DNA from 2 places in the Bradyrhizobium sp. WBOS07 genome. Region 2 is predicted to be linked to the other one. Evidence: riboswitches for the same ligand, from Rfam matches in the RefSeq annotation. Region 2 holds a riboswitch; the other holds the start of a gene.

Region 1 (14,285 bases), 2.8 Mb from region 2:
GCGCCCGTTTCAACTGGCTGCTGGTCAATCTTGCCACCGCGTTCCTGGCGTCCTCCGTGCTCGGCCTGTTCGAGGGCCAGCTCGAGAAGATGGTGGCGCTCGCCGTGCTGGCACCGATCGTGGCGAGCCAGGGCGGCAATGCCGCCACCCAGACCATGACGGTGGCGGTGCGCGCGCTGGCGACGCGCGAGCTCGGCGCCTCCAATGCCTGGCGCGTGGTGATGCGCGAGGCCCTCGTCGGCCTCGTCAACGGCCTCGCCTTCGCGGTGATCACGGGCATCGCCGCGGTGGCCTGGTTCAAGCTTCCGGGCCTTGGCATCGTCATCGGCCTTGCGATGGTCTGCAACCTCATCGCCGGCGCGCTCGGCGGCATCCTGATCCCGATGGCGCTCGAACGTGTCAGGGCCGATCCGGCGGTGGCCTCCGGCACCTTCGTCACCACGGTGACCGACGTCGTCGGCTTCTTCTCCTTCCTCGGCATCGCAACGCTCTGGTTCGGGTTGAGATAGGGGGCGGTTTGAGCCCCGCTCTCTCCACGTCATTGCGAGCGCAGCGAAGCAATCCAGAGTCTCTCCCGCGGGGGCAGTCTGGATTGCTTCGTCGCAAGAGCTCCTCGCAATGACGGAGTAGGCAGCGCGGGTGCCCTCACTCTTGTGTCCCGGCCGCGCTGCGGCGCTTAGCGCTGCTGCGCAGCGTCCGGGGCGCGCCATCATCTTTAATCCGAACTTAAGCGACCTGCCGCATCATCGCCGGCGCTTGGGGGACTGGACATGCGGTTGCGGCTGAAGGCGGACGGACGGGTCGTCGAGTTGCGGGACGGACAGGAATTTCCGGTCCAGCCGTCTGCGGTCGAGCCCACGACCCCAGCCGCGCCCGCCGACACCTCTTCGCTCGCGGTGCGCGATTTGCGCCGCCGCGCCTGCCTGACCCAGATGGAGTTCGCCGCCAAGCTCGGCGTTCCCGTCGAGACCATCCGCAACTGGGAGCAGGGCAAGCGGGCTCCGCGGGGGCCGGCCCGCGCGCTGCTCGCGGTGATCGCGCACGCCCCGGAAACGGTATTTCAGGCGCTTGCCAAAGCCTGACGTGACGGCCTGACGGACCGACCAGCGTTGACGCGAACCTCCCGTTAGTGTTGCGCCAAATATCCCGCCGAACTGCCACGGCTTCCGTTGGCAGCGTCCTGGGCCGGGTCCATAATGGCCTCTGATGGCGTTTGGGGCTGCCGCAACTGAAGAGGAATCCTCATGCTGTTCGTCGAGGCCAATGGCGCACGAATCCCGGCAATCGGGCTCGGGACCTGGGAGCTGAGTGGAAGGCTTGCCGCGCGCGTGGTCGAGCAGGCGTTGCGGCTCGGCTATCGCCACATCGACACCGCGCAGGTCTATGACAATGAACGGGAGATCGGCGACGGCCTGCGCGCCTCGGGCGTGCGGCGCGACGACGTCTTCCTCACCACCAAGGTCTGGACCAACCATTTCGCGCCTCACGATCTCGAGCGCTCGGTCAAGGAGAGCCTGGCGCGCTTGCGGCTTCCCTCCGTCGATCTGTTGCTGCTGCACTGGCCCAATTCGCACGTGCCGCTGGCAGAGACGCTCGGCGCGCTGTCGCATGCGAAGACGATGGGCCTGACCCGCCACATCGGCGTCTCCAATTTCACGGTGGCGCTGATCGAACAGGCTGTGGCGGCCTCGCCCGAGCCGCTCGTCTGCAACCAGGTCGAATTCCACCCTTATCTCGACCAGGCGAAGGTGAGGGCGGCCTGCGACCAGCATGGCCTTGCCCTGGTCGCCTACAGCCCGATCGCCAAGGGGCGCATCAAGACCGACCAGACGCTGGCCGAGATCGGGCGCGCCCACCACAAGACGCCGGCGCAGGTCTGCCTGCGCTGGCTGGTGCAACAGAATGTCGCTGCGATCCCGCGCACCTCGCGCATCGAGCGCCTGTCCGAAAACATCGAGATCTTCGATTTCGAACTGTCGGACGACGAGATGAGCCAGATCGCCGCGCTCGCCAGCCCGAAGGGCCGCCTGACCGACTTCGGCTTCGCCCCGAAATGGGATTGAGGGGAGACCGCGGTATGCTAACAGCAGGGCGGCAATCCAAGATCTGGCGATGGAACTGCGGACAATCATACGGACGGACGTTGCTGCGTCGGCGATCGCCCATCTGACGCTGGTGGCGCTGATCATTCTGATCAGCGAAGTCCATCCGTTCCGCGCGACGCCGCCCGAAACCGTCACGGTGGACATCGTCACGCCCGAGGAGGTGAAGCAGGAGGAGGCCAGAGCGGACGAGAACGTCAAGGAAGAGGTCAAGCAGAAGACCCCGGAGCCGCTTTCCGATCTGAAGCTGCCGAAGCTGGATGTCACCGACAAGGCCCCCGAGGCGTCGAAGCCTGCGCCCCCGCAGCCGGCCGCATCGCCGACGCCCGAACCGCAACGGCCGGCGCAGCAGCAACCGCAGCAACCGCAGCAACAGCCTTCGCCGAAGCCGCGCGAGGCCAACGCGCAGCCGCAGGCCCAGCCAATGCCGCCGCCACAGCCACAGGCCGCGCCGCCGCCGGCCTATCAGGCGCCGCAGCCTGACGTCACCGTCAGGTACGGCGTCATGCTGGGGCTGCCGCCTGAATTGCCGCTGCCGCTGTCGAAAGACGGCCCCAAGGACGATGGCGGCGGCGCCACGGACTCGATCGCCGCGAAGCTTCCGGCCGAGGTCATTGCCGCGCTTCGCAGCCATTTGCGCAGCTGTGCCAAATTGCCGGCCGGGCTTGCGCCGACCGACAACGTTCACATCAAGCTGCGCACGGTGTTCGCGACCGACGGCACGCTGGCGCGCGAGCCGATCCTGCTCGAAGCCCCGCCCTCGGCAAAAGGGGTCGCTCTCGTGAAGTCCGCAACGAGCGCGCTTCAGAACTGTCAACCTTACAAGATGCTGCCCGCCAATCTGTACGAGGAATGGAAGGTGCTCGACCTGCCGTTCAGCCCGCGGGATCTGGGCAGCTAGCTTTTGTAGCCCGGATGGAGCGAAAGCGTAATCCGGGGCCGCCCGCCCGGCATCTCGCACCGTCCCGGATTGCGCTGCGCTCCATCAGGGCTACGCACCGTGCCTGTGTCGCCCTCTGTCAATCCCGCTCGTCAAAAATATTCCACTTTACCGAAATTCGGAAATGACGTATGTGTCGTCCATCCCGGCTCAACCAGGAGGGGCGATCTCGAGGTCGTCTTGATCGCGAGCCGGGCTTGCGGTGGACGCGGCAGCGTCGGCACGAGATGGGACGGGCAGGGCGGGTAGTCCCTGTGAGCCTGAACCCCGCGTGCGACGAACGGCGCTGCTAGGCTTTGTCTCGTCTGTAAGTTTCCGGCTCCGTCGACAGTGTTGGAAATACTGCGGCGACATGGCGGGCCGTGCGTACGGCAAAACCGTGTGGTCCTGGCCGTCGTTGCTACGGTCAAGCTTCCGCGGAGGTGCGAGCGAGCCCAACCGGGCGGACTGCATCATCCAATTCGCGGGGCGAGGGAGGCCAGAAGGAAAGTTCGGCTCCCGGGAGAGCACGGCATAAGCCGTCCGACCATCGCGCAGGGAAGGCCGAGTGATCGGCACCACCTGTATGCTGCTGTGCGGTTCTTCTGCGTGTGCATTTTGCGCAGCGGACCGCGGGTGCGTTGTCAGCACCCGGCCTTCCCTGTGCCCTCTTGGATTTAGAGGGTGGAGACGCAAGCAAAGCTCGGGCGAATTTGCGCCGCGAGGCCGAAAAGGCATGCCCGTCGCCAAACACGCGCTGTCATCGCCCGCGAAAGCGGGCGATCCAGTATTCCAGAGACGCCAGAGATCAATCCGAGAAGCCGCGGCGTACTGGATTCCCCGCCTTCGCGGGGAATGACAGCGTCATTGGAGAACCAGCTCTCGCCTCATACTCCGTCATTGCGAGCGCAGCGTCCCCGGCGATGCGAAGCATCGTCCGGTGCGGTGCGCTGCAGAGCCGGGGCCCATGGCGCCGCATCGTGCCGTGTCGCCTGGGTCCCGGCTCTGCGCCGCAACGCTTGCGCGTTGCGGCTTGTCCGGGACACGGCGGGCTCCTAATTCAACACGCGCTTGCTGTCCGGGCTGTCCAGCGAGAACGCCGGCACGTCGATCTCGAAGCGCTCGCCGCTTTCGCTGACCATCTGGTAGCGACCGGTCATGAAGCCGGAGGCGGTCGAGAGCGGGACCCCCGAGGTGTATTCGAAGCGCTCGCCGGGGGCCAGGATCGGCTGCTCGCCGACCACGCCCTCGCCCTTCACCTCCTGCTGGCGGCCGGAGGCGTCGGTGATGATCCAGTGCCGCGTCTTGAGCTGCACGGTCTCCTCACCCGAATTGGTGATGACGATGGTGTAGGACCAGAAGTAGCGGGAGCGATCGGCCGACGACTGCTCCGGAACAAAGTTCGGCTCGACGGTCACTTCGATGTGGCGGGTCACGGCGCGGTACATGGCTGCTACCATAGCGAAATCCGGCTCCGGAACCAAACGCCGCGGACGGCTTTGGCGACATCGTCCCGCCAGAATTCGAAGGGAATGACACCCCAGGGAAGGCACCGGCAAACCCCCATGGCACCCGGCCGCTTTGTGGGGCGACGACCGGACCGGTACACTCCTTGACACGCCGCGATTTGCGGAAGGTTTTTGCGCCCCGATGACCATTGCCGACCAAGTGACGGGATCGACGATCACGGGAACTGCCGCATCCGAGGGGGCGAAGCCGCGCGCGAGGGCGCCGGCCATCACGCTGCCCGCCATCGGCGAACGCGAGCTCCGGCTCGACCTGTTCCGCGGGCTCGCGCTGTGGCTGATCTTCATCGACCATCTGCCGCCCAGTGTGCTGACCTGGTTCACGATCCGCAATTACGGCTTCAGCGACGCCACCGAGATCTTCATCTTCATCTCCGGCTACACCGCCGCCTTCGTCTACGGCAGGGCGATGCTGGAGAGCGGCGTCGTCATCGCCACCGCGCGCATCCTGCGCCGGGTCTGGCAGATCTACGTCGCCCACGTCTTCCTGTTCACGATCTTCCTCGCCGAGATCTCCTACGTCGCGACCAGCTTCGAGAACCCGCTCTACACCGAAGAGATGGGGATCATGGATTTCCTCAAGCAGCCCGACGTCACCATCGTGCAGGCGCTGCTGCTCCGCTTCCGTCCCGTTAACATGGACGTGCTGCCGCTCTATATCGTGCTGATGCTGGCGCTGCCCTTGATCCTGTGGTCGATGAAATGGCGGCCCGACGTCACGCTCGCCCTCTCGGTCGTGCTCTACGCGGTGACCTGGGAGTATGATCTGTATCTGTCGGCGTATCCGAACGGCTTCTGGGCCTTCAACCCCTTCGCCTGGCAATTGCTGTTCGTGTTCGGTGCATGGTGCGCGCTTGGAGGGGCGCGCCGCATGTCGCGCATTCTGTCGTCACGGGTCACGATGTGGCTGGCGATCGCCTATCTCATCGCGTCGTTCTACGTGACGCTGACCTGGTACGTGCCGCAGCTCTCCCAGTTCATGCCGAAGCTGGTCGAGCAATGGATGTATCCAATCAACAAGACCGATCTGGACGTGCTGCGCTTCACGCATTTCCTGGCGCTGGCGGCGCTCACCGTGCGCTTCCTGCCCCGGGACTGGCCGGGCTTGAAATCGCGCTGGCTGCGACCATTGATTCTATGCGGGCAGCATTCCCTCGAGATCTTCTGCCTCGGCGTCTTCCTGGCCTTTGCTGGCCATTTTATCCTCGCCGAAGTCTCCGGCGGCGCGGCCATGCATGCGCTAATTAGTCTCTCCGGGGTGCTGATCATGTGGGGCGTAGCCTGGGTGATTTCGTGGTACAAGCGCGTGGCTGACAAGAGCGGTACGAAGACCAAGAACGCCGTCGGCAACGCCGATCTGGCGGGAGGGGGCTGATGAAGGCGAAGGTTCTCCTGAGCCTGATCCTGCTATGCGGTAGCCTCGCCGCGCCCCTGGCGCGCGCGGGCGATGCTGTGCCTGCCGCCACCAATAATGCGCCCGCAGCCTGTGATCTGCCGTCCTATCTGCTCACCAGCGAAAGCCGGCTGACAAAGGTCGCCGATGCGCTCAAGGCCGGCAAGCCGCTCGACATCCTGGTCATCGGCAGCCGCTCGACCACGATTCCATCCTCGGAGAGCAGCTCCTATCCGGCGCGAATGGAGGCGATCCTCAAGGAGAAGCTGCCCGCGTCCGAGGTGGTGCACGTCTCCGTAGAAATACAGAGCAAGAAGACGGCAGAGGAGACCGCGTCCACCTTCGTTAAGCTGATGGAAGCAAAAGCGCCTACTTTGGTGATCTGGCAGACCGGGACCGTGGATGCTATCCGATCCATCGATCCCGACGAATTTCGTAGCGCGGTGACCGAGGGGGTTGTTGCGCTGCAAAATGCAGGGGCTGACGTCGTCTTGATGAACTTGCAATACAGCCCGCGTACGGAGACCATGATCTCGGCGCCGCCTTACCTCGACAACATGCGGGTGGTGGCGCAGGAGCACGACATTCCGCTGTTCGATCGCTTCGCGATCATGCGGCAGTGGAATGACCAGGGTCAGTTCGACCTGTTCAGCCCGTCCCGCGGGCCCGAGCTGGCGAAACAGGTCCATGATTGCCTTGGCCGGGCGTTGGCACAGTTCGTGATCGACGCAGCCCGTGGGGAGCCGGCCCAGCAGCAAAATTGAGGTCTAGCGTTAATGAGTTCTCTCCGCCCTTTTTGCCTGACGGCATGGCTGGCCGCGCCTGCAGCCGCAGTGCTGCTGTCGCTGCTGCCGGCCCCGCAATCGCATGCCCAGACGCCGGCCGTCCAGGCGACACCCGCCCCCGCGCAGTCGGCTGAAATCGCTCCCGCCTCGCCCTCCCAGACCGCCGTCGCCGCGACCTCGCCCGAGCAGCGCGGCATCACGGCGCGCGCCATCGACAAGGTGAAGCAGGCCGCCAAATCTGCCAGCGACATCTTCAACCGCGTGCCCTGCCAGCCGCCGAAGGGCGGTTCGAAGGCGATGGGCTCGCTGCCGCACGTCGCGGGCAAGCTCGTCGCCGGGCTGCCCGTCGTCATCGTCGCGTTCGGCTCGTCCTCGACTCAAGGATTCGGCGCGAGCTCGCCGGAGTTCAATTACCCCAATCGTCTCGCCGCTCAGCTGCGCCGGCACTATCCGACCGCCGACATCAGCGTCATCAATGCCGGTGTCGGCGGCGAGGACGCGCCCGAGATGATGAAGCGCCTTCAGACGCAGGTGATCGACATGCATCCGGATCTCGTGATCTGGCAGGTCGGCACCAACGCCGTGCTGCGCAATCTCGATCCCGGCGAAACCGCCAAGATGGTGGAGGACGGCATCAGCCGTATCCAGGCCGCGGGCGGCGCCGACATCGTGCTGGTCGATCCGCAATATTCGCCGGCCGTCAACCAGCGCGCCGAGAGCGCCGGCAAGATGGTGAAGCTGCTCAGCAAGGTCGCCGAGCTCCGTCACGTCGGAATCTTCCCGCGCTTCGAGGTGATGCGTGACTGGCACGAGAAGCAGGCCATTCCGGTTGAGGGCTTCGTGATCGCCGACGGCCTGCACATGAACGATTGGGGCTATGCCTGCTTCGCCCAGCTGCTCGGCGACGACATCATCCGCTCGGTCGGCCAGATCAAGCTCGGGGTGAACGTGCCGGCCGACGTGCGGACGTACCGGCCGATGTGAGAGGGTGCGTAGGGTGGGTTAGGCGAAGCCGTAACCCACCACTGTCTGTCTCCGCGGATGCAGAAGAGGTGGATTACGCCTTCGGCTAATCCACCCTACGAGACCTCGCCTCGCTTCACGCCTTCTCCAGCGCCGCGGTCAGGTCCTCGATCAGATCGTCGGCATGCTCGAGCCCTGCCGAGAAGCGAATGAAGCCTTCGCCGATGCCGAGCGCGGCGCGGTCTTCCGGCTTCAGGCGCTGATGCGTCGTGGTCGCCGGATGCGTGACGAGGCTCTTGGCATCGCCGAGATTGTTTGAGATCCTCGCAAGCTTCAGCGCGTTGAGCACGCGGAACGCGGCTGCCTTGCCGCCCTTGACCTCGAAGCCGACCAGGGTCGAGCCGCCGCGCATCTGCTTTTTCACCAGTGCGGCCTGCGGATGATCGGCGCGGCCGGGATAGACCAGCCGCGAAATCTTCGGGTGGCTCGCCAGCACCTCGGCGATGCGCGAAGCGGTCTCGGTCTGCGCGCGCACCCGCACGCCCAGCGTCTCCAAGCCCTTGAGCAGGACCCAGGCGTTGAACGGCGAGATCGACGGCCCGGTCTGGCGCATGAAATTGTGGATGTGCTCGGCGATGAAGGCTTCCGAGGACAGGATGATGCCGCCGAGGCAGCGGCCCTGGCCGTCGATGTGCTTGGTCGCGGAATAGACCACGACGTCGGCCCCGAGCGCGAGCGGGCTCTGCCAGATCGGGGTTGCGAACACGTTGTCGACGACGAGCCGCGCACCGCCCTTGTGCGCGATCTCGGCGATCCCGGGAATGTCGAGCACGTCGAGTGTCGGGTTGGTCGGGCTCTCCAGGAAGAACGTCTTGGTGTTGGGCCGCAGCGCGCGCTGCCATTGGTCGAGATCGAGCCCGTCGACCAGCGTGGTCTCGATGCCGTAGCGCGGCAACAGGTCCTGCACGACGTAGAGGCACGAGCCGAACAGCGCGCGGGAGGCAACGACGTGATCGCCGGCCTTGAGCGGCGCCAGGATCGCGGTCGTCACCGCGGCCATGCCTGTTGCCGCCGAGCGGGCGGCCTCGGCGCCTTCGAGCTCGATCATGCGGCGCTCGAACATCGCGATGGTGGGATTGGAATAGCGCGAATAGATGAAGCCGGGGTCCTCGCCCTTGAACCGCGCCTCGCATTGCTCGGCGCTGTCGTAGACATAGCCCTGGGTCAGGAACAGCGCCTCCGAGGTCTCGCCATATTGCGAGCGCAGGGTGCCGGAATGAACCAGGCGGGTTTCGGGGCGGTAGTTGGCGGTCGACTTCGACATAGGGTACCTCCGACATGACCGCCTCGTCGAAAGCGGTCACAAAAAAACCGGCCTGGATATCTCCACGGGCCGGGATCACAGAGGTCCCCGGCCTGTTTAGCGACTTATTTAACGTGGCTGCAAGCCGGCCGGCTCAAATCACCACGGGATAAGTGATGCTCATATTCGGCAATGCCCTTTCCGTCAAGGCGTCCATCGGATAGCCGTAAAAGACCTGTATTTCCGGCATGTCCGGATGCATCTGACCCCTGATGAGGACCCCCGGTTGACGTTCACGGTCGCGCCCGACGCCAATGGTATCCTGCCCGACCGCATGATCGCGGCGATGGCGGAGGCGGGGCTCATCCGGCCCGCCTACGACTTCGTCGAGAGCCAGATCCAGCCGGCCAGCCTCGATCTGCGTCTCGGCGACATCGCCTATCGCGTCCGCGCCAGCTTCCTGCCGGGCCCCGGCGCCACCGTGGCCGAGCGCATCGACGAGTTGAAGCTGCACGAGTTCAGCCTCGCCGACGGCGCGGTGCTGGAGACCAACTGCGTCTACATCGTGCCGCTGCTGGAAAGCCTCGCGCTGCCGCCGGAGATCGTCGCCGCCGCGAATCCCAAGAGCTCCACCGGCCGGCTCGACGTCTTCACCCGCGTGATTGCCGACGGCACCCGCCGCTTCGACATGATCGGCGCCGGCTATCACGGTCCGCTCTATGCCGAGATCAGCCCGAAGACGTTCCCGGTGCTGGTGCGCGAGGGCTCGCGCCTCAGCCAGGTGCGCTTTCGCACCGGTGATGCCATCCTCAACGCCGACGAGCTCGACGGCTTGCACGCCGCCGAGCGTCTGGTCGATGTCGACGATGCCGATCTCTCCGGCGGCGTTGCCGTCTCAGTCGACCTGTCCGGCGAGAAAGCGGGCGGCTTCGTCGGTTATCGCGCCAAGCGCCACACCGGCGTCGTCGACGTCGATCGCCGCTCCGGCTACGCGGTGGAGGATTTCTGGGAGCCGATGTCGGCCCGTCCCGACGGCAGCCTGATCCTCGATCCCGGCGAGTTCTACATCCTCGCCTCCAAGGAAGCCGTGCAGGTGCCGCCCGACTACGCCGCGGAGATGGTGCCGTTCGATCCCCTGGTCGGCGAGTTTCGGGTGCATTACGCCGGATTCTTCGATCCCGGCTTCGGCTATGCCGGCGCCGGCGGACAGGGCGCGCGCGCCGTGCTGGAGGTGCGCTCGCGCGAAGTGCCGTTCATCCTCGAGCACGGCCAGATCGTCGGCCGTCTCGTCTACGAGAAGATGCTGGCCCGTCCTGATGCGATGTACGGCCAGCGTATCGGTTCCAACTACCAGGCCCAGGGCCTCAAACTATCGAAGCATTTTCGGGTGTAGCCCGATCCTGTAGCCCGGATGGAGCGAAGCGAAATCCGGGGCGGTTGCACTTGTGGCACGATCCCGGACTACGCTGCGCTTCATCCGGGCTACGAGGTGACCACATGACCAATCCATCCGAACTCGATGCAAGGATCGCCGAAGGCGTCGCGGATGCGCTGATCTATTCGGATCGCTCGGGAACGATCATGCGCTGGAACGGTGCCGCGGCGGCCCTGTTCGGCTTCTCCGCTGCGGAAGCGCTCGGCCAGAATCTCGACCTGATCATTCCCGAGCATTTGCGCGCCGCGCACTGGAAGGGCTTCGAGGCCGCGCTCGCCAGCGGCAGCATGAAGCTTGCGGGCAAGCCGACGCTGACCCGCGCGCTGCACAAGAGCGGACGCAAGCTCCACATCGAGATGACGTTCGCCCTGGTGCGGGATTCCGCCGGCAACGTCCTCGGATCCGTGGCGATGGCGCGCGATGTCACCGAACGGGTCGAGCGTGAGCGCGCGGCCAAGGCGCCGCCGCAAACTTCGTGATGCGGAATTGACGGGCAATCGCGCAGGGCGCTCTGCACGGGCGTGATGTTGCCTGCCGCGGGGTGCGGTGACACACTCGATCGAAACAACGATCGGGAGCGAACATGGCCGCCGCTGTAGACGCCGCGCAGGAAGCCCAATGGAAGCGCTGGCGCGCGGTCGCCGACCTCTATCACGCTTTTTTCACCGGGCTCATCCTCACCGTCGTGACGCGGCGCGGCACCGCCGACGCTGCCGAGTTCGTTTTCCGCGTGTTTCGCCGCCAACAGCAGGAGCGCTTCCTGCCGGGCCTGAAGAAGCTCGGGATCGATCATCTGCCGCCGGCGGTGGCGGCCGCGCAATATCACTATCTCTCCAACTGGATCGGCGGCGTGCATGTCGAGTACATGTACGAGAGCGACGCCAAGGCCTGGATCCGCTATCCGCCGCCGCGCTGGATCTGGAAGGGCACCGCGATCTGCGGCGTGCCGGGCGAGGTCTCGCGCGCGATGCTGCGCGGCTGGCACGCCAACAATGGCGCAGCCCTCGGCGATCTCAGGCTCGGCTTCGTCTGCACCAAGCAGAGCGTCGACGGCCAGGACGGGCTGGAAGGCTACTATCACCAATACGATCATCCGCTCGAGCCGGACCAGCGGCTGGTGTTCGCGCGCCACCTCGAAGCGCCGCTGTTCGATGCGAAGACCGCGCCGGCGCTTCCCGTGGCGAGCTGGCCAAAACCGCGTCTGGAAAAAGCCTATCGCAATTACGCGATGGAATATGTGCGCACCGCGGCGCCTGTCATGGTGCAGCTGTTCGGTCCTGAAGATGCCGGCTACCTGCTGCGCCTCACGGGCAAGCTGATCGGGATGCAATATTTCGATGACGTCGCAGCCGCGCTGGCGATGAGCCGCGGCGGGGCAGGTGAATTCGCCGCGTTCCTGAACGCGCTGCTTGCCGCGCAGGATGATGCGGCTGAGAGTACGACGTCTGAAGGCAGCTCCGAAATCCGCCAGCAGAGCTGGAAGTTGATGGACGACATTGCCGACTATCATCCCGCTTGCGCCAGAGTGCTGGAGGGACTGTTCGAAGGCCTCGCCGCAGGCTGCGGGCGGCATATCGCCGTCCATCTGCGCCCCGCCGCGGGCGGCCGCCCGCCGCTGGTCTGGACGATCGGGTAGGCCACGCTGCCGCCGGGGAGAGGGAGAAAAACGATCCATCGAAATGCGCTGCCGCAGGGCACGCCTGCATCCGGCGCAGGAGGAATCGGCCATGGCCGTGCTAACAAGCCGCCCGGCGCGCCCCGCGCGAACAAATTGATTGCCATACCCAAGCATTGCCGCGCCGCAAAGGGCGCCCCGAGCCCGGAGAGGACATGTCCGACATCGCCGAGATCCCGGTCGATGAGCAAGAGCGTCCGCTGCCGCCGCCGGTGCGAAGCGCGCTTGTAGACGGGCCGATCTTGCGCACGCTGCTCGGCCTTGCCTGGCCCAACGCGATCGCGCTGTCGGCCGGCACCTGCACGGTGATCGCGGAAACCTCCTATATCGGCCGGCTCGGCGTCGAGGCGCTGGCGGCGATGGCGCTGGTGTTCCCGGCCATCATCCTGACCATGACGATGTCGGGCGGCGCCATGGGCGGTGCGGTGGCGTCCGCCATCGCACGCGCGCTCGGTGCCGGCGATCGCGAGCGCGCCGGCACGCTCGCCGCGCATGCGATGCTGATCGGCATCTGCTTCGGCCTCGTCTTCATGCTGGGCATGCTGATCTTCGGCCCGAAAGTGCTGGAGATGCTCGGCGGCCGCGGCGATGTGCTGACCCATGCGGTCGCCTACACGCAGGTGTTTTTCGGCGGCGCCGTGCTGCCCTGGCTGCTCAACACCATGGCCGGCGTGCTGCGCGGCACCGGCAACATGAAGCTGCCCTCGTTCCTGATCATCAACTCCGCGGCCTGGCAGATCGTGCTCGGCGGCACGCTCGGCCTCGGGCTCGGGCCGGTGCCGCAGTTCGGCATGCACGGCGTCGCGGCCGGTGCGCTGATCGCCTATTCCATGAACATCTGCATCATGGGCTGGTACCTGTTCTCCGGCCGCGCGCGCGTCACACCGAAGCTGCGCGGCCTGCGCATCCAATGGGCGATGTTTTTCGACATCCTCAAGGTCGGCGCCATCGCCTGCTTCTCGCCGCTGCAATCGGTGCTGACGATCTCGATCTTCACGCACATGCTGGCGCAGTTCGGCACCACGATCCTCGCCGGCTACGGCATCGGTGCGCGGCTCGAATTCCTGCTGACCTCGATCGCGTTCTCGTTCGGCATCGCCTGCGTGCCGATGGTCGGGATGGCGATCGGCGCAGGCAACATCGCGCGCGCCCGGCGCATCGCCTGGATCGCCAGTGCGGCTGCCTTCGTCGCCGTCGGCGCACCGGCCTGCGTCGTTGCGATGTTCCCCGACCTCTGGATCGACATCTTCACCGACAGCGCGGAAGTGCGCGCGGCGAGCCATCAATATCTCTCGACGGTCGGACCGTTCTACGCCTTTTTCGGCATCGCCACGGTGATGTACTTCTCCTCGCAGGGCGCGGCCAAGGTGATCGGGCCGGTGCTGGCGCAGACGGCGCGGCTGGTCTACATCTCGGCCGTCGGCTGGTGGCTGTCGACCCATGAGGCCACCGCGCAGAGCTTTTTCTGGCTGGCCGCGAGCTCGATGGTCGTGCTCGGCCTGCTCTCATCCTCCAGCGTCGTGCTGACGCGCTGGGGACCGCGCGGCAGCAAGCCTGCGATCAGGCCAGCGCTGTCGGGTGCGTCCGACTAGCGATGCTTATGGCGGCGATGGCCACTGCCGCCGCCGGTATTGGCGAGCCGCATCAATTGCGGGATCATCGCCATCATGTCGCCGCCACCGGCGCCGCCGAGCATGCCCATGATGTCGCCGCCGCCCATGCCGCCGAGCCCGGTCGGCACATAGCCGCTTCCGCCCACCGGCGCGTAACCGCCGTAATTCGGCGCGCCGAAGCCGCCGCCGCCCATCATGCCACCAAGTCCGCCGCCGCCGTTCTCCATCATGCGGCTCATCATCGGGCCCATGGTCTGCATCATCATGGCGAAGCGGCGCTTGCCCATCTTCGCCTTCATCATCTCCAGCATCGGCGCCATCTGGGTCATCATGTCCTCGCCGCCGGCACCGCCTCCGCCGAATCCGGCGAACTGCGCCTTCGCCGGCGTGCTTGCGGCGGAAAACAGCAGCAGCACGGCGGCCGCCTGGCAGATCACCTTGTCCGCACCTCTCATGGCATGCTCCTCGCGTGCGCAGCCCGCCGGGACAGCGGAGCCAACCGGACGCACGCCGCGATGGTTACGGCCGGCGAGGGCGGAGCTCTGTGCGAAAACTCACAGAGTGCGGTCAG
Region 2 (14,285 bases):
GGCTCGCGCTGCATGATCCCTGGGCGCTGCGCGCGCTGGTCATGGTGATGCTGGTCGCGACCTTCTTCGCCGCCGGCGACGAGCGCGCGATGCGGCTCGGCGCCGCCTTCGACTGGAATGGCGTGCTGGCGCCCGCCAATGTTCGCGTCGACGCCTGGGTGACGCCGCCGCTCTACACCGGCAAGCCGCCGGTGATCCTGTCGACCGCCAACAAGGAGGCCGCGGCGCTGCCCGCCTCCGGTCCGCTTGCCGTTCCCGCCGGCTCGACCCTGATCGTGCGCTCCTCCGGCGGCAGTCTGGACGTCACCGTCTCCGGCGGCCTCAAGGAGGTCGCCCCTGCGGAAGCCGCGCCCAAGGGGACCAACGAGAAGCATTTCACCATCAGCGCCGACGGCACCGCGCATGTGCGCGCGCCCTCCGGCCAGCCGCAATGGGCGTTCGCGGCCACGCCGGACCGTGCGCCGACGATCGCGCTCGCCAAGGATCCCGAGCGCCAGGCGCGCGGCGGGCTTCAGCTCTCCTACAAGATCGAGGACGATTTCGGCGTGACCGGCGCGGAGGCGCAGATCGGCTTGCGCCCCGACGACGCCAAAAATACCGCCAAGGATGGCAGCAAGGAGTCCGACAGCAAGGCCGCGCCGCGGCCGCTGTTCCAGCCGCCGCAATTCCCGCTCGTGCTGCCGAACGCGCGCACCCGCAACGGTGTCGGCCAGACGGTGAAGGACCTCAGCGAGGATCCCTATGCCGGCGCCGACGTCACCCTGACGCTCACCGCCAAGGACGAGGCCGGCAACGAGGCCAGAAGCGAACCGTTCAACATGCGCCTGCCCGAGCGTCTCTTCACCAACTCGCTGGCGCGCGCGCTGATCGAGCAGCGCCGCATCCTCGCGCTCGACGCCAACAGGAATTCGGACGTCTACACCGCGCTTGACGCCCTGTTGATCGCGCCCGAATTGTTCACGCCGGACGCCGGCTGCTATCTCGGCCTGCGCAGCCTCGCGACCCAGCTCGAGGCCGCCCGCACCGACGATGCCCTGCGCAACGTCGTGGCGAGCATGTGGGCCTTCGCGGTCACCATCGAGGACGACGGTGTCGCCGGCAGCGTCAACGCCGCGCTGCGCTCGGCGCAGGATGCGCTCAAGGCGGCGCTGGACCGCGGTGCCAGCGAGGACGAGATCAGGGTGCTGACGCAGAAGCTGCGCGAGGCCATGGCCGGCAAGGTGCGCGATCTCGCACGGCGCGCCGAACAGAATCCGCTCGGTGCGCGGCAGCCGTTCCCCGCCGAGGTCCAGCTCATCCTCGACAAGGCGATCGAGCTGCGACAGAAGACCCAGAATGCGACGCCCGAGCAGCTTGCAGACCTGGCGCAGCAGCAGGACACCTTGCGCGAGCAGCTTCAGGCCTATCGGAAGTCGGCCAACAGCCGTGCCAACAAGGCGGGGGACGACAGGACCAACCAGTTTACGCGGGACCGGAAATGCGGAAGCTAGCACGCGTGCCAGTCTTGCGGGCGATGTCCATCGCCTGCCTCGCCTTCCTGTTGGGGAGCGTGAACCCCGTCGTGGCCCAGCAGGACCAGGACCCCGATGCCCTGCTCGACAGCGCCGAAAAGGCGATGCAGGAGTCCGGCGACAGCCTCAGGCAGAAGGAATCCGGCAAGAGCCTGGGCAATCAGTCCGACGCCATTCAGAAGCTCGAGGAATACAAGCGGGCCACGGAGCGGAGCCAATCCTCCAGTCGCGATCGCAACGTCCTGACGCAACGCGATCTCGACGACCTGCTGCGGCAGATCGAGAAGGCGGCGCGCGAGGGCAATAAGGAGGCGGCGCAGCGCTTGCTCGAGCAGCTCGCGCAGATCATGGAAAATCTCCAGATGGCGCAGCCGGGGCAATCCGGCGAGAGCGAGATGGAGCAGGCGCTCAACGAGCTCAGCGACATGATCCGCAAGCAGCAGCAATTGCGCGACAAGACGTTCAAGCAGGGCCAGGATTCCCGGCGTGACCGCTCGCGCGGCAAGCAGGGCGATCAGTCGATGTCGGACCTCCAGCAGGATCAGCAGTCGCTGCGCGACCGTCTGAAGAAGCTGCAGGACGAGCTGGCCAAGCGCGGCCTGACGCAGAAGGGACAAAAGGGCCAGAAGGGGCAGCAGGGTCAGAAAGGCCAGCAGGGCGACCCCGGTCAGAGCGGCGATCAGGACGGCGATCAGGGCGATGACGACGGCAGCCTCGACGCCGCCGACGGCGCCATGGGCGATGCCGGCTCGAAGCTCGGCGAGGGCAATGCCGACGGTGCCGTGGACTCGCAGGGCAAGGCCCTCGAGGCGATGCGCAAGGGCGCGCAGAAGATGGCCGAAGCGATGCAGCAGGGCGACGGCGACGGGCAGGGCGATGGTCCCGGCAATCGGGCCGGCCGCCAGCAGAGCGGCGGCAATCAGACCGATCCGCTGGGACGCCCGCTTCACGGCCGCGATCTCAGCGACGACTACACCGTCAAGATCCCCGGCGAGATCGACGCCCAGCGCGTCCGGCGCATCCTCGAAGAGCTCCGCCGCCGCTTAGGGGACAGCTCGCGCCCGCAGATCGAGCTCGATTACATCGAGCGTCTGCTGAAGGATTTTTGACGCCAGCCACTGTCATCGCCCGCGCAGGCGGGCGATCCAGTATTCCAGAGCCAAGCGTCGAAGGGCTTGCCTCTTACCACATCCGCTGCAGCGTACTGGATGCCCCGGTCAAGCCGGGGCATGACAGCAGCGCGGAGGGCGCAGCGTCGCCTCACCCCTTCTTCGCCGCCAGTGCGTCCGCCACGGCGGTGCGGATGTCGGCGACCGAGAACGGCTTTGTCACGACGTCGTGCACCAGCGCGTTGAGGTTCGAGGCGCGCTCGCGCTGGTCGGCAAAGCCGGTCATCAGCAAGATGGTCAGATCGGGAAAGTCGCGCGCGGCGGACAGCGCCAGCGCGATGCCGTCCATGACGGGCATCTGGATGTCGGTGAGCAACAGGTCGAAGGCGCCGTCCTCGCGGCTCAGGATCTCCAGCGCCTCGGCGCCGTCTTGCGCGGTGACGGTCTCGTGGCCGTCCATGGCAATGGCGCGCGCCACCAGCGTGCGCATCGAATCCTCGTCGTCGGCGATCAGGATTTTCGGCATGAGAGGAACCTTGGGATCAACTCCGCGCGGGCTTGCGAGGCTGATTATACGCTGCCGCCGGCAATGTCGCGCCGGTTGAAGAAGCGGACGTCGATATTGCGGCCCTCCGGCGGCGGCGAGGCGAGCCGCGAGCGGAAGAAGGCGCGCTCGCCGGGCCGCAGCACGGTCTGCTCCAGCACCGTATTCCAGGCGTAGATCTCCGCTCCCTGGGCGTCGCGCACGGCAAAGCGCAGCCGCGGGATGTCGAGCGGCTTCTTGCCCTCGCCGACGATCATGCCCTCGATCACCAACACCTGCTTACCGTCCACGGTCTCGCTGGACAGCTTTACGTCCTTGAAGGCGAGGCCCCGCAGGTTCACCTCGAGCCCGACCAGCTTGTAGAATGCCGCCGTCTGCGGCAGCAGCCGCACCATGTCGCCGCGCCAGATCACCAGCGCCAGCACCAGCGCGCCCATGGCGGCACAGGCGGTCGGCAGGCCGAAATAGGATTTTCGCGGCGCAGCAGTGGCCGCGGGGCGGCTGACCCGCGCACCGCGGCGGCGGAACAGGCCGCGGAACCAGGAATGGTGCTGCGCGCCGGCGACCTCTTGCTCGGCCTCGCGGGCCGCCGCCGACCACTCGTCCTCGGTTTCCTTGGCTTCTTCCTCGGGCCAGTCACTGGCGATCGAGGGGCTGTCGACGACAGGCGCATCGGTGGCGCTGTCGTCCGTGGCATAGGAATTCCACTGCTCGGCGAGGTCGGACTGGTCATCAGCCTGGCTGGCTGCCGCCATGGCCGGGACGGACGCCTCCTCGATGGCATCCTCGGCATGGGCGATCCAGGTCTCCTTGCAGCGGGAACAGCGGACCGCCCGTCCGTTCGCCCCAAGGCTCGCGAGCTTGATGGCGTAGGATGTCATACAATGGGGGCAGACGATATGCATGGACGAGCCTTGATGCATGAACCAGGATTGAGCGAGGTCTTGACCATGACCCCGCCGGAAGAACCGGGCGGCCAGGATGCTGCCAATATGCTACTGGCCGACCGTTAACGAACCGGAAACCATAACGGCGGCAAAACCCGTTGATCGCGCTGGCGGAGCGCAGCCACGCGACCCGCGCCCCCTCTCGAACGGAGCTGAACTTGGTTCGGTTCGAAAATGTCGGATTGCGTTACGGCCTGGGGCCGGAGATCCTGCGCGACCTCAGCTTCCAGATCCCGGCGCATTCGTTCCAGTTCCTCACCGGCCCGTCGGGCGCCGGCAAGACCTCGCTGCTGCGCCTGTTGTTCCTGTCGCACCGGCCGACGCGGGGCCTCGTCAATCTGTTCGGCCACGACATCTCGCAGCTCGGCAAGGACGAGATCGCGGACTTGCGCAAGCGCATCGGCATCGTGCTGCAGGATTTCCGCCTGCTCGATCACATGACGACCTATGAGAACGTCGCGCTGCCGTTCCGCGTCATGGGCCGCAGCGAGTCGAGCTACCGCAAGGAGGTGATCGACCTGTTGCGCTGGGTCGGGCTTGGCGACCGCATGGACGCGCTGCCGCCGATCCTGTCGGGCGGCGAGAAACAGCGCGCGGCGATCGCGCGCGCCGTGATCTCGCGGCCGCAGCTGCTGCTCGCGGACGAGCCGACCGGCAGCGTCGATCCGACGCTCGGACGTCGCCTGTTGCGGCTCTTCATCGAGCTCAACAAATCGGGCACCGCCGTCATCATCGCGACCCACGACATCGGCCTGATGGACCAGTATGAGGCGCGGCGGCTGGTGCTGCACCAGGGACGGTTGCACGTCTATGAGTAGGACCGACGAGCGCGGCGTGCTGGTCGACCTCGGGCAGGAACGTCCGCAGCTGCCGGCCAAGGCGCGCAACATGTCGCCGATCGTGCCGCGCGCCTCGATCCAAGGCCGGGCCCTGGTCGCCGTCGTCGCCATCATGACCTTCCTCGCGTCGATGGCCACGGGCACCGTGCTGCTGGTCAGCGCCTCCGCCGCGGAATGGCAGTCGGACGTCGCGAGCGAGATCACCATCCAGGTTCGTCCGCAAACCGGGCGCGATCTCGAACGCGACACCGCAGCGGTGACGGAGGCGATGCGCGCGCAAGCCGGCGTCGTCGAGGTCAAGCCGTTCAGCAAGGAGGAGAGCGGCAAGCTGCTCGAACCCTGGCTCGGCACCGGGCTGTCGATGGACGATCTGCCGGTGCCGCGCATGATCATCGCGCGCGTGCAACCCGGTACGCCGCTCGATCTCGAGGCTCTGCGCGCTCGGGTGAACCAGGTCGCGCCGGGCGCCAGCGTCGACGATCATCGCGCCTGGATCGAGCGCATGCGCTCGATGACCAATGCCACCGTGCTCGCCGGCCTCGGCATCCTCGCGCTCGTCATTGTCGCCACGATCATCTCCGTCTCGTTCGCGACCCGCGGCGCCATGGCAGCGAACCGCCCGATCGTCGAGGTGCTGCACTTCGTCGGCGCCGGCGACCGTTACATCGCCAATCACTTCCTGCGTCATTTCCTCCGGCTGGGGCTCGAGGGCGGCGTGATCGGCGGCGGCGCCGCCATGCTGGTGTTCGGCCTCTCCGAGTCGATCGCCGGCTGGTTTTCCGGTACCCCCGTCGGCGACCAGTTCGCCGCGCTGCTCGGCACCTTCTCGCTGCGGCCATCCGGCTACATCGTGCTTGCGGTCCAGGCCGTGCTGATCGGCGCCATCACCGCGGTGGCCTCGCGCCAGACGCTGTTCGCGACCTTGAACGACGTCGACTAGGGTTGAGATACCGGACTCCACTTCGCCTCAAAACATCCTAAAATCAGTCAGGGAAGGGATCACCGACATCGCATGACCTCGCCGACCGACGATCGATCGCCGAAACTGCCGCGCGGCTGGCTGCGCGCGGCAATCGTGTCGACGATTGCGCTCGCCTTCGTCGGCGCCGCGGCGGGCTTCGTCGCGTTCCTGTCGCAATTGCGCGGCGCCGAGATCGCACCGAGCCGGAAGGCTGACGGCATCGTGGTCCTGACCGGCGGCTCCTCGCGGGTCTCGGATGCGATGGCGCTGCTCGCCGCCGGTTACGGCAGACGACTGTTGATCTCCGGCGTGCACCCGACCTCGACGGCGAACGACATCTCCAGGACGTTGCCGGAGAACCAGTCCTTCATGACCTGTTGCGTCGATCTCGACCGCACCGCGCTCTCGACCCGCGGCAACGCGGCGGAGGCGCGGCGCTGGGCCGAAGGGCGCCGCTTCAAGTCGCTGATCGTGGTCACGTCGAACTACCACATGCCGCGCGCGCTGGTGGAATTCTCGCACGCGATGCCGCAGACGGCGCTGATCCCGTTCGCGGTGGTCGGCGAAAAATGGCGCGAGGAGCCGTGGTGGACCTCGCCGTCCACCTTGCGGCTGCTGCTGTCGGAATATGTCAAGTACCTCGCGGCCGAGGTCAGGGTGCGGCTGGAGGATTTCGGGATTGACCTTTGGCCCGAGATATCGGAGCAGCCTGCAGGCCGGCAGCTAAAGCGGCCCGCCACCGCCCAAGCCAATTGACATGCCAATTTGAGACGCCAATTGACCGGCAAATTGATGGACCGTCGATGTTCCTGATTTTCCTGCGCTCGCTCGTGTTCAACGTGCTGTTCTACGCCGTGCTGGTATGCCTCGCGATCGTGGCGCTGCCGACCTTCGCATTGCCGCCACGCGCCATGCTGACGGTCGCCGAATGGTGGGCGAAGGCGACGCTGGTCCTGATGCGGGTGGTCTGCAACATCAAGGTGGAATTCCGGGGGACGGAGAAGATTCCGCAGGGGCCGTTGGTGATCGTGGCGAAGCACCAGTCGTTCTGGGAGACCTTCGTGCTGCCGGGCTTCTTCGACCGCCCGATCTTCATCCTCAAGCGTCAGCTGATGCAGATCCCAGTGTTCGGCCAGTTCCTGGTCAAGACCGGCATGATCGCGATCGATCGCAATGCCGGCGTGAAGGCGCTCCTGGACATGACCCGGCGGGCGCGCGAGGCGGTGCGCAGCGGCCGGCAACTCGTGATCTTTCCGGAAGGCACGCGCCGCGCGCCCGGCGCGCCGCCGGATTACAAGACCGGCTTTGCGCAGATCTATTCGTCCTGCGGCGTGCCGTGCCTGCCGGTCGCGCTCAATTCCGGCTTGTTCTGGCCCCGCCGCACCTTCATGCGCTATCCCGGCACGCTCGTGGTGGAGTTCCTCGATCCGTTGCCGCCGGGCCTGCCGAAGGACGAATTTCTCTCCCGCGTGCAGACGGCCATCGAGGATGCGACCGGCCGCCTCGTCGAAGCTGGCCGCAAGGAGCAGGAGCAATTGATCGGCTCGGCGCCGAGCTACGCGCCGACGGGCTAGCGGCTTTCGCGGTCTTCGTTTTGAGCCGCGTGCAGGGAATGCGCGTCGCCATGCAGCATCAATGCAAGCTGGTGCAGCTGCGCGTCGCGAAAGCCTTCGGCTTCGATCGCCTTCACCGTCGCGGTGACATAGTCGCGGTTGACACCCGACTGGCCATGGCCCTGAAGGACATGGCGGTGCTGCTCGGCGAGCGAGAGACGGCCGGCATATTGCGCATGGCCGCGGTCGACGACATAGGTGAGCGCGGAGACGCGCTGGCGCGCGTCGTTCTCCAGCCACACCGAACGCATCACCTCGCGATAGACCGAGGTGACCTGCTCGCGCGCGCGCAAGTAAGCGACGACCTCGGTGCGGTTCTTTTCAGCGACGCGGAAGGCGATGCCGCGGCAGGCGCCGCCGCGATCGAGCCCGAGCACCAGGCCCGGCTTCTCCGGCGTGCCGCGATGCACGAAGGAATAGACGCAGAGCGCGCGATGCTCGCCGACCAGCCGCGCCGGGACGCGCTCCTCGAAGTCGAAGCCCGGCCGCCACATCAGCGAACCGTAGCCGAACACCCAGAGGTCGCCTTTGGCGGTGGTGACGGAGGGGAGGGTGATTTCCGACATTTCGGGCACGGCTACCAGAACCATGTGCCGAAGCGAAGCGAATTCTCCGCCTTTCGCCGCAGCCGCACCACGCTTACATTTGCCTGAATCTGGGATCAAAGGGTCGCCGCATGTCCAATATGACCGTTGCCGCAGGCCGCCGCTCCCGTTGGGGCCTTTTCGTCGCACCCATTCTCGTCGTGATCCTCGCCGTCGCGTGGAGCTGCTTCTGGTTCTATGCGGCTTCGCGGGCCGAAACGGCTGCAGACGCCTGGCGGGCGCAGGAGGCCAAGTCCGGCCGCATCTATGATTGCGCCAAGCGCTCGATCGCCGGCTTCCCGTTCCGCTTCGAGATCCAGTGCTCCGGCGCCAGCGTGTCCCTGGTGTCGCAGAACGCAAGCAAGACGCCGTTCACGGCCAAGCTCGACAACATCCTGGTCGTTGCCCAGGTCTACGATCCCAAGCTCGTGATCGCCGAATTCTCCGCACCCGCGACGCTGACCGACGGCGTCACGCAAAACACCTTCGTGGTGAACTGGAGCAAGGGCCGCAGCAGCGTGGTCGGCCTGCCCTCGGTGCCGGACCGCGCCTCCATCGTGTTCGACGATCCCTCGCTCAACCGCCTCGACGGCAGCGTGCAGGTGCCGCTCGCGCGCGCCAAGCAGGTCGAGCTGCACGGCCGCCTTGCCGACGGCTCGCCGGCCGATCATCCCGTGCTCGAAACCGTGCTTCACGTCGCGCAGGGCAGCATTCAGGGCGTTCATCCCCTGCTCGCCGAGCCGTTCGAGGCGGACACGCGCGCCAGGGTCACCGGCCTCTCCGATCTCACGCCAAAGCCGTGGCCGCAGCGTTTTCGCGAGATGCAGGCGGCCGGCGGTCACATCGAGATCGTGCAGTCGCGGATCCAGCAGGGCGAGATGATCGCGGTTGCGGCCGGCACGCTCGGCCTTTCGGCCAACGGCCGGCTCGACGGCGAATTGCAGATGACGGTGACGGGCCTCGAACGCGTGATCCCCGCGCTCGGCATCGAGAAGATGCTGGAGGAGGGCGTGCCGCAGGCAACGCTCGACCGCGTCGCGCCCGGCGTGAAGTCGCAGGACCTCACCAATCTGTTCGGCGCGCTCGATCGCGCCGTTCCGGGCCTCGGCAAGGTCATCAAGCAGAACGCCAATGCCGGTGTCGCCGCCGGCATCAACTCGATCGGTACCGAGAGCACGCTCGAAGGCAAGAAGGCGCGCAGCTTCCCGCTGAAATTCGTCGACGGCGCCGTGCTGCTCGGCCCGGTCAAGGTCGGCCAGATCCCGCCGCTGTATTGATAATTTTCAGTCTCGTCATTCCGGGGCGATGCGCAGCATCGAACCCGGAATCCATTTCACCGCGTGCGCTGTGGCCGATGGATTCCGGGCTCGCCCTTCGGGCGCCCCGGAATGACGGCCTAAGCTACGGCTTCTTCAGCGCCGCAAGCGGCCGGCCGAAATCCGGCGCAGCCGAATCCTGGCCGATCTCGACGATGCCGCGGCGGATGGCGCGGGTGCGGGTGAAGTGATCAAACAGCGCCTCGCCGTCGCCGCGACGGATCGCGCGCGTGAGCTTGGCGAGATCCTCGGTGAAGGTGCCGAGCATCTCCAGCACGGCCTCCTTGTTGGCGAGGAAGACGTCGCGCCACATCGTCGGGTCGGAGGCCGCGATGCGGGTGAAATCGCGGAAGCCACCGGCGGAGAACTTGATGACCTCCGACTCCGTCACCTGTGCCAGCTCGTCGGCGGTGCCGACGATGGTGTAGGCGATCAGATGCGGCAAATGGCTGGTGATGGCGAGCACGAGATCGTGATGATCCGGCGTCATCACCTCGACCTTGGCGCCCATCGCCGCCCAGAACGCGCGCAGGCGGTCGGTCGCCGCGGCATCGACGCCTTCGGGCGGGGTCAGGATGCACCAGCGGTTGATGAAGAGCTCGGCGAAACCTGAATCCGGCCCCGAATGCTCGGTGCCCGCCACCGGGTGCGCCGGCACGAAATGAACGGTCTTCGGCAGATGTGGCGCCATGTCCCTGACGATCGCGCCCTTCACCGAGCCGACGTCGGAGACAACAGCGCCGGGCTTCAGATGCGCGGCAATCTCCTGCGCCACCGGCCCGCAGGCGCCGACGGGAATGCAGAGGATGACGAGATCGGCATCCTTTACCGCTTCCGCATTGGTCGCCACCACCTTGTCGACGATACCAAGCTCCATCACACGCGCGCGCGTCTTCTCCGAACGCGCGGTGGTGACGATCTCGCCGGCCAGGCCCTGGAGCTTCGCAGCGCGCGCGATCGAGCCGCCGATCAGGCCGAAGCCGATCAGCGCGATGCGCTGGAAATGCGCCTGCTCGCTCATTTGCCGGCCATGAAGTCGCGCAAGCCGTCGACCACGAGGCGGTTGGCCTCCTCGGTGCCGATGGTCATGCGCAGCGAATGCGGCAGGCCGTAGTTCTTCAGGCCGCGCAGCACGAGGCCGCGCCTGGTGAGGAAGGCGTCGGCGTCGTCGGCGGTCCTGCCCTTGTCGGTCGGGAAATGGATCAGCACGAAATTGGCGACGCTCGGCGTCACCTTCAATCCGAGCCTGCCGATCTCCTCGGTCAGCCAGTTGCGCCAGGTCTCGGTGAACTGCTTCGACATCGCCTGATGCGCGGTGTCCTCGATCGCGGCGACCGCGGCATACATCGCCGGCGTCGAAACGTTGAAGGGACCGCGGATGCGGTTGACGGCGTCGATGATGTGCTCGGGGCCGAACATCCAGCCGATGCGGAGCGCAGCGAGGCCGTGGATCTTGGAGAAGGTGTGGGTCACCACCGTGTTCTCGGTGGTGGCGACGAGCTCGATCCCCATCTCGTAGTCGTTGCGCGAGACGTAGTCGCAATAGGCGGCATCCAGCACCAGCAGCACGTGCGAAGGCAGGCCGGCGCGCAGCCGCTTGACTTCGTCGAACGGGATGTAAGTGCCGGTCGGGTTGTTGGGGTTGGCGAGCCAGACCAGCTTGGTCTTCGGCGTCACCGCCTTGAGGATGGCGTCGACGTCGCAGGTGAGATCCTTCTCCTGCGCGATCACGTTCTTGGCGCCGACCGCCATGGTCGCGATCGGGTAGACCAGGAAGCCGTGCGTGGTGGAGATCGCCTCGTCGCCGTGGCTCAGATAGGTGTGGGCAAGCAGATTGAGGATCTCGTCCGAGCCGGCGCCGCAGATGATGCGGTTGGGGTCGAGCCCGAAGGAGCGGCCGATCGCCTCGCGCAGCACGCGCGAGGTGCCTTCCGGGTAGTCTTCCAGGTGGTCCGCCACGCGCTTGAACGCCTCGATCGCCTTGGGCGAGGGCCCGAACGGCGTCTCGTTGGCGGACAGCTTGAACACCTTGCGGCCCGGTTCGGCGACCGGGCTCTTGCCGGGCGTATAGGGCGCAATATCGAGAATGCCGGGATTCGGCACGGGGCGGGACATCTTGAACTCCGAAAATGGCAGGGCGTGGCGCGCGGTTTACGATTTCGCCCCGGTCGGGGGCACCGTATAGCGCGTTGCGTGGCTGCCGACGAGGGCCACGGAGCGCACGGAGGCCCCCGCCTCGATCAGGGCAGCCCTGATTTTGTCGATGCTGGTCGCGCTCGTGACCGAGACCAGCAGCGCCGCGCCGTCGAAGGCGGTATCGGGGACCGCCACGATCTCGGCCAACGGCGACAGCGCGCGCGCGACCTCGGCGTTCCAGCCGGAGACGCGGACGCTGAAGGTCTCGACCTCGGTCACCAAAGCGCTGTCGGCGACGCGCGAGATCGCGAAGACCGGCAATGCGGCGGGATGGTCGGCGCGTTCGATGAAGGGCATCCGCGCGATGATCTTCGGCGCGCCGTCCGCTTCCAGCTCCAGCCACCACGGCGTGCGGCTGGACGTGGCCGAGACCATGGCCAAATCGCCCTTGGATTTCGCCACCGCCTCGACCGCGGCCTGCGCGCTGAAATGCGCGACGTAGGGCACGGTGAAGCCGAAATTGAAGCGCACGGAATCGCGCATCGCCGCCTCGCTGGCCGAGATGTCGGCATGCACGGAGAACGGCGCCTGCACATAGGTGAAGGTCGAGATGATGACGCGCCAGATGCTCTCGACCGTGTCGAGCGGCAGGATGCCGCGATGACGCTGCACGAGCTCGCGCATCATCGAGGCCTCGCGCGCCGGACGGAACGCCGAGCCCACCTCCTGGGTCTGCTTCACCTGGATCAGCCGGTCGATGATGTCGCCGCGCTGCATAAGCAGGCGATGCATGCCCTCGTCGATCGCGTCGATCTCCTTGCGCAGTTCCTGCAGCGATGGCGGCGCGGGCGGACGTTGGGACATGTCTGGCTGTCGATCGTTTTCGAATGGGGAATGTCCTGATTAGGCAGTCGGGGCGGCGAAAGCAAAGAGAAATGACGTCCTTTCCGGGCGAGGCGGCAGAGGCGAATTGAGCCGATCCGGGCCGCGACTTGACGAAAACCGCCCAAGACGGTAGCTTTTGCCCGTTCCGTGGTCATTTGAGCCGGCCGGCTTGCAGCCACGTTAAAAAACTCGCTAAACAGGCCGGGGACGCTTCCGATCCCGGCCGAACCTATCGTTCAGGCCGGGTTTTTCATGGCCTGATGCAAGTGGCGATCAGCGTTTGATCGCAAACGAGGTCGATGGTCAGATGGGTGGCGTCAAGTCGATACCGAGTCCTGCGATCAGCGCCGACGAGCGGTCGCATGAGGTGGATCATCCGAGCTCGCAGGTCGCGCATTTCGGCGCCGAGCAGCCGCTGCGGCTCGATTGCGGCGTCGATCTCAGCCCGTTCCAGATCGCCTACCAGACCTATGGCGAGCTCAACGCCGATCGCTCCAACGCGGTCCTGATCTGCCATGCCCTGACCGGCGATCAGCATGTCGCCAACGTCCATCCCGTCACCGGCAAGCCGGGCTGGTGGGAGACGCTGGTTGGCCCCGGTCGGCCCATCGACCCCAAGCACTACTTCATCATCTGCTCCAACGTGATCGGCGGCTGCATGGGCTCGACCGGGCCGGCGTCGATCAATCCCGCCACCGGCAAGGTCTGGGGCCTGGATTTCCCTGTCATCACCATCCCCGACATGGTGCGCGCGCAGGCCATGCTGATCGACCGGCTCGGCATCGACACGCTGTTCGCGGTCGTCGGCGGCTCGATGGGCGGCATGCAGGTGCTGCAATGGACCGCGGCCTATCCTGCCCGCGTGTTCTCCGCGCTGGCGATCGCCTGCGCGACGCGGCACTCAGCGCAGAACATCGCCTTCCACGAGCTCGGCCGCCAGGCCGTGATGGCCGATCCCGATTGGCACGGCGGCGGCTATGCCGATCACGGCATCCACCCGCATCGCGGGCTCGCGGTGGCGCGCATGGCGGCGCACATCACCTATCTCTCGGACGCGGCCTTGCATCGCAAGTTCGGCCGTCGCATGCAGGACCGCGAGCTGCCGACTTTCTCGTTCGACGCCGACTTCCAGGTCGAATCCTATCTGCGCTACCAGGGGTCCTCCTTCGTCGAGCGCTTCGACGCCAATTCCTATCTCTATCTGACGCGCGCGATGGACTATTTCGACATCGCTGCCGACCATGGCGGCGTGCTGGCGAAAGCGTTCGCTGACATCAAGACCCGCTTCTGCGTCGTCTCCTTCACCAGCGACTGGCTGTTTCCGACCTCGGAATCGCGCGCGCTGGTGCATGCTCTGAACGCATCGAGCGCGCGGGTGTCGTTCGCGGAGATCGAGACCGATCGCGGACACGACGCCTTCCTGCTCGACGTGCCCGAATTCTTCGACATCTCCCGCGCCTTCCTGCAATCGGCCGGCAAGGCGCGCGGGCTCACCGGCAAGAAGGACGGCTAGCGATGTCTGTACAGGAAGTGCTGCCGCTCGGCGGCCTTGCGGCGGGGCAGTCCGGCCAGTTTCGCGCCGATCACCTCCTGGTCGCCGAGATGGTCAAGCCGGGCTCGAAGGTGCTCGATGTCGGCTGCGGCGAGGGCGATTTGTTGCAGCTGCTGGAGACGCGCGGCATCGACGGCCGCGGCATCGAGCTGTCGCGCGAGGGCGTCAACCGCTGCGTCGCCAAGGGTCTTGCGGTGGTGCAGGGCGATGCCGACACCGACCTCGTCAATTATCCCGACGACGCCTTCGACTACGTGATCCTGTCGCAGACGCTGCAGGCGACGCGGC

The links. Region 2 has a riboswitch for S-adenosylmethionine ahead of DCM79_RS21880 (homoserine O-acetyltransferase). Riboswitches for the same ligand answer to the same signal wherever they lie in the genome.
Region 1: another riboswitch for S-adenosylmethionine. It lies ahead of DCM79_RS02980 (O-succinylhomoserine sulfhydrylase); the one in region 2 lies ahead of DCM79_RS21880 (homoserine O-acetyltransferase).

What each region holds. Positions count from the first base shown of each region.
Region 1 is NZ_CP029008.1:620,933-635,217, reverse strand. It holds gene mgtE (magnesium transporter) at 1-509, shown strand, start outside; gene DCM79_RS03015 (DNA-binding transcriptional regulator) at 765-1,082, shown strand; gene DCM79_RS03010 (aldo/keto reductase) at 1,245-2,063, shown strand; gene DCM79_RS03005 (hypothetical protein) at 2,113-3,003, shown strand; gene apaG (Co2+/Mg2+ efflux protein ApaG) at 4,077-4,469, opposite strand; gene DCM79_RS02995 (OpgC domain-containing protein) at 4,672-5,922, shown strand; gene DCM79_RS02990 (SGNH/GDSL hydrolase family protein) at 5,922-6,704, shown strand; gene DCM79_RS02985 (SGNH/GDSL hydrolase family protein) at 6,717-7,709, shown strand; gene DCM79_RS02980 (O-succinylhomoserine sulfhydrylase) at 7,825-9,012, opposite strand; SAM riboswitch at 9,088-9,167, opposite strand; gene DCM79_RS02975 (2'-deoxycytidine 5'-triphosphate deaminase) at 9,248-10,384, shown strand; gene DCM79_RS02970 (PAS domain S-box protein) at 10,489-10,905, shown strand; gene DCM79_RS02965 (hypothetical protein) at 11,010-12,062, shown strand; gene DCM79_RS02960 (MATE family efflux transporter) at 12,257-13,693, shown strand; gene DCM79_RS02955 (hypothetical protein) at 13,690-14,169, opposite strand; gene DCM79_RS02950 (SRPBCC family protein) at 14,282-14,285, opposite strand, start outside.
Region 2 is NZ_CP029008.1:4,574,832-4,589,116, forward strand. It holds gene DCM79_RS21815 (TIGR02302 family protein) at 1-1,490, shown strand, start outside; gene DCM79_RS21820 (DUF4175 family protein) at 1,478-2,620, shown strand; gene DCM79_RS21825 (response regulator) at 2,772-3,146, opposite strand; gene DCM79_RS21830 (MJ0042-type zinc finger domain-containing protein) at 3,191-4,069, opposite strand; gene ftsE (cell division ATP-binding protein FtsE) at 4,270-4,929, shown strand; gene DCM79_RS21840 (ABC transporter permease) at 4,922-5,890, shown strand; gene DCM79_RS21845 (YdcF family protein) at 5,963-6,667, shown strand; gene DCM79_RS21850 (1-acyl-sn-glycerol-3-phosphate acyltransferase) at 6,715-7,485, shown strand; gene DCM79_RS21855 (gamma-glutamylcyclotransferase) at 7,482-8,090, opposite strand; gene DCM79_RS21860 (DUF2125 domain-containing protein) at 8,201-9,385, shown strand; gene DCM79_RS21865 (prephenate/arogenate dehydrogenase family protein) at 9,510-10,445, opposite strand; gene DCM79_RS21870 (histidinol-phosphate transaminase) at 10,442-11,539, opposite strand; gene DCM79_RS21875 (chorismate mutase) at 11,576-12,424, opposite strand; SAM riboswitch at 12,583-12,662, shown strand; gene DCM79_RS21880 (homoserine O-acetyltransferase) at 12,753-13,958, shown strand; gene metW (methionine biosynthesis protein MetW) at 13,961-14,285, shown strand, end outside.